DNA from 2 places in the Lysobacter sp. CC-YZS074 genome. Region 2 is predicted to be linked to the other one. Evidence: riboswitches for the same ligand, from Rfam matches in the RefSeq annotation. Region 2 holds a riboswitch; the other holds the start of a gene.

Region 1 (2,196 bases), 180 kb from region 2:
AGGATGGTCATGGGGCGCTTCCGTGGTGTGGGGCACGCGTGGAGGTGGCGTGCGGTCAGCCCGGTATTGTCGGATGGGGGGATGGGTTGGGCAAACGTCTGTCGCCGGGTCTCGGCGGTGGCAACAGCAGAAAGCAAAGGCAAAGCGGCGATCGAGGGGCGGGGGCGCGGTGCCGCCGCAAGTCGCTCCCCGATACTCGCTTGGTTGCGACGGCACCGCGCCCCCGCTCCACACGGTCCGGCGATCTGGGAGGAGATCAAAGCGGAGGAGAACGTCCGCCCGTGGCGCTTTTGCTTTTGCTTTTGCTCTCCCCAAGCTCCGGCGCAGCTCGGCGAGCGCCTGCCGGGTGGCCTGGACACCAAGCGAGTATCGGGGAGCGACTGTCCAGGCTACCCGGCAGGCGCCCTCCGCGTCCCAGCAGCCGCTTTTACTCTCTAACAGGCCACCACAACATCTAGCGTTGACATATCCAGCCAGCGCGATATGTTGTGCCACGTCGGTGCCGACCTGGCGGTCGGCTGAAAAGGGAAGCCGGTCCAGACCCGCGGGTCGAATCCGGCGCTGCCCCGCAGCGGTAGTGGAAACGAAAGCCGTCTTGGCACTGGGGCATGCCCCGGGAAGCGACGGCCGGTAGGAGGACAGCGTGACTGTCCGCGTCCAGAGCCCGAAGACCTGCCGACAGCCGCGTGAAGCACACCGCGCGGTAACCGGCCACGGAGTCTTCGGGGGAAGACGGTCGGTGTCGCGCCCGGGCATCCACCCGGCAGGCGACGGCGCGCCATCGGCCGCCGGACGCCGGACCGGCCAATGCCGGGCGCGTGCACCCCGGTTCCCACGATCCGGCTCCACGCCCGCGGGGGCGTGGCCGCAGCGTGCCTCGTCGCCGCCCGCGACACGGCCGGTGCGTTCGCGTTCCCGTGCGTCGCCCCGCGAGGGAGGAGCGGCGGCCCGTGCGCCATGCACCGGAGTCACCCATGACCAGCCACGCCGACACCGCCGTTCCGGCCATCGACGCCCTCGAACCCGAAACCGCTCCCGCCCCGCCCGTCCGGACGGAAACGCCGCAGCCCGCCGACACCCGCAACGGCAGTTTCGACCTCACCCCGCCCGCCGGCACGCTCGGCATGGGCGTGACCAAGCGCAACGGCGAGCACGAACCGGTCGACCTCAACAAGATCGTCCGCGCCATCGGCCGTTGCTGCGATGGCCTGCACGCGGTCGATCCGATGCGCGTCGCCACCCGCACCATCTCCGGCCTGTACGACGGCGCCAGCACCCGCGAGCTCGACGAGCTGTCGATCCGCACCGCCGCCCTGCTGACCGCCGAGGAGCCCGAGTACGGCCGCCTCGCCGCGCGGCTGCTGGCCGGGGTGATCGGCAAGGAGGTCGCCGCGCTCGACATCAACGCGTTCTCGCAGTCGGTCCAGCGCGGGCACGAGCTGGGGCTGGTCAACGAACGCCTGCTCGGCTTCGTGCAGGCCAACGCGCGCAAGCTCAACGACGCGATCGACAACGACCTCGACCGCGGTTTCGACTACTTCGGCCTGCGCACGCTGTACGACCGCTACCTGCTGCGCCACCCGACCGCGCGCACCGTCATCGAGACGCCGCAGCAGTTCTTCCTGCGCGTGGCCTGCGCGCTGAGCGAGGACGCCGGCGAGGCGGTCGCGCTGTACCGGACGATGGCGCGGCTGGACTACATCCCGTCGTCGCCGACACTGTTCAACGCCGGCACCACCCACGAGCAGCTGTCGTCGTGCTTCCTGCTCGACTCGCCGGAGGACTCGCTGGAGGCCATCTACCGGCGCTACATGGACGTGGCCAAGCTGTCCAAGTTCAGTGGCGGCATCGGCCTGAGCTACACCCGGGTGCGCTCGCGTGGCTCGCTGATCCGCAGCACCAACGGCCTGAGCAATGGCATCGTGCCGTGGCTGAAGACGCTCGACGCCTCGGTCGCGGCGGTCAACCAGGGCGGCAAGCGCAAGGGCGCGGCCTGCGTGTATCTGGAGCCGTGGCACGCCGACGTCGAGGAGTTCCTGGAGCTGCGCGACAACACCGGCGACGAGGCGCGGCGCACCCACAACCTCAACCTCGCCCACTGGATCCCCGACGAGTTCATGCGTCGGGTCGAGGCCGACGCGCCGTGGTCGCTGTTCGACCCGCGCAGGGTGCCGGAGCTGACCGACCTGTGGGGCG
Region 2 (2,196 bases):
CCCTGCCGGAGCTCAACTGGGTCGGCTTCTATTTCTTCGACGGGCGCGAGCTGGTGGTGGGACCGTTCCAGGGGCAACCCGCGTGCGTGCGCATTCCGCTCGACAAGGGCGTCTGCGGCGCGGCGGCGAGCACCCGCCGGACCCAGCGCGTCGCCGACGTCGACGCGTTCCCCGGCCATATCGCCTGCGACTCGGCCTCGCGGTCGGAAGTGGTGGTGCCGCTGGTGCGCGGCGATGCGCTGGTCGGCGTGTTCGACATCGACAGCCCGAAGACGAACCGCTTCGACGAGGACGACCAGCGCGGCATGGAGGCGATCGCCCGCGTCTACCTGGAGTCGCTGGGATGAGCGAGGCCACCAAGCTCCGCAACATCGGGCCGAAGTCGGCCGCGTGGCTGCGCCAGGTCGGCCTGCGCACCCGCGAGGAGATCGCCGAGGCCGGGGCGGTGGAGGCGTTCATGCGGGTCAAGCGCGCCGGCTTCAAGCCGACCCTGAACCTGCTGTACTCCATCGAAGGTGCACTGTGCGACTGCCACTGGCAGGAAGTGCCCGAACAGCGCCGCAGCGAGCTGGTCGCCGCCGCCGAAGCCGCGATCGCCGGCCTGCCGCCGCCGCGCAACAAGCCGCCCGCCGGCCCGGTGCGCACCACGGTCCTGACCGCCGACACCGTCGCCGAGCGCCCCGACGAGGACTGAGCCAAGCTTCCTCGCCGCGCCGATCGCGTACACTGCGCGCGCTTCGAGGTGACCCGGCGGCGTCCTGCCGGCGGGTTGAAACGGGAAGCCGGTGACGCCGCGGGATGCACACGCACCCGCGCCATTCCGGCACTGCCCCCGCAACGGTAAGCGAGTGGAACCGCGCAGGCGGTTCCGGCCCAGGCTCACCGCCACTGTGCATCCGCATGGGAAGGCGCCACGGCCGGTGTCGAAAGACGCCCTCGCGAGTCCGGAGACCGGCCCCGGAGCTGACTGGTTGCGATGCGGAGGGCATTGCGGCGGCGCCGCTGGTGCATGCCCGACCTCCGCGCAGCCGATCCCTCTCCACGCGACTTCCCGGTACCTTGCGCGGCCGAATGCCGGGGACGGCACGCCGCGCGCTTGGAGACACTTCGATGCCATTCCGCCTTGCCCCGCTCGCCACCGCCGTGGCGCTCGTCCTGCCTGTCCTGTCACTGCCTGCCACCGCGTGGGCCGAAGCCGCCGCGCAGGCGACCGAACTCGACGAAGTCGTCGTCACCGCCACCCGTACCGCGCTCGACGTCGATACCGTGCTCGCCCCGGTCGAAGTGATCGACCGCGAAGCCATCGAACGCAGCCAGGCCCGTTCGTTGCCCGACCTGCTGGCCGGCCGCGCCGGCGTGTCGCTGGCCAACCAGGGCGGCACCGGCAAGCTGACCACGCTGTTCCTGCGCGGTGCCGAGTCCGACCACATCGTCGTACTGGTCGACGGCATCCGCGTGGGCTCGCCGACCTCCGGGCTGGTGTCGCTGCAGAACATGCCGCTGGCGCTCATCGAACGCGTCGAGATCGTCCGCGGCCCGCGCTCGAGCCTGTACGGCAGCGAGGCGATCGGCGGCGTGATCCAGATCTTCACCCGGCGCGACGCTGCCGGCTGGTCGCCACGGCTGCACGTCGGCGGCGGCAGCCACGGCGCGCACGACTTCGGCGTCGGCATCGCCGGCCGCGAGGGCCGCGCCTGGTTCGGTGCCGACTATGCCTTCCAGCGCACGGAGGGCTTCAACGCCTGCGACGTCGCCGAACCGACGCCGTTCTCGGCCGGCTGCTTCATCAGCACACCCGAGCCCGACCTCGACGGCTACATCCAGAACGCGCTGTCGCTGCGCGCCGGCCTCGACCTGGACGACGCCTGGCAGGTTTCCGCTCAGGCCCTGCGCAGCGAGGGCGAGAACGATTTCGACGGCGACTACAGCAACCGCTCCGAAACCCTGCAGCAGGTGGTCGGCGGCAGCGTGCGCTGGCGCCCTTCCGAGGCCATGCAGCTCAAGCTCACCGCCGGGCGCAATGTCGACGCCTCCGACCAGTTCAACGACGGCGCCTACATCGGCTACTTCGACACCGACCGCGACAGCGCCAGCCTGCAGGGCGACTTCGGCTTCGGCCGGCAACAACTGCTGAGCGTCGGCCTCGACTGGCTGCGAGACCGCGTCGACGGCGACACCGTCTACGTCGAGGACGAG

What was found. Region 2 has a riboswitch for cobalamin ahead of btuB (TonB-dependent vitamin B12 receptor). Riboswitches for the same ligand answer to the same signal wherever they lie in the genome.
Region 1: linked by a shared signal. The riboswitch ahead of U8331_RS12175 (ribonucleoside-diphosphate reductase subunit alpha) and the one ahead of btuB (TonB-dependent vitamin B12 receptor) in region 2 are both predicted to bind cobalamin.

What each region holds. Positions count from the first base shown of each region.
Region 1 is NZ_CP200301.1:2,684,933-2,687,128, forward strand. It holds gene U8331_RS12170 (phosphoglycerate kinase) at 1-11, opposite strand, end outside; cobalamin riboswitch at 482-694, shown strand; gene U8331_RS12175 (ribonucleoside-diphosphate reductase subunit alpha) at 1,125-2,196, shown strand, end outside.
Region 2 is NZ_CP200301.1:2,867,043-2,869,238, forward strand. It holds gene U8331_RS12965 (GAF domain-containing protein) at 1-347, shown strand, start outside; gene U8331_RS12970 (TfoX/Sxy family protein) at 344-694, shown strand; cobalamin riboswitch at 724-974, shown strand; gene btuB (TonB-dependent vitamin B12 receptor) at 1,111-2,196, shown strand, end outside.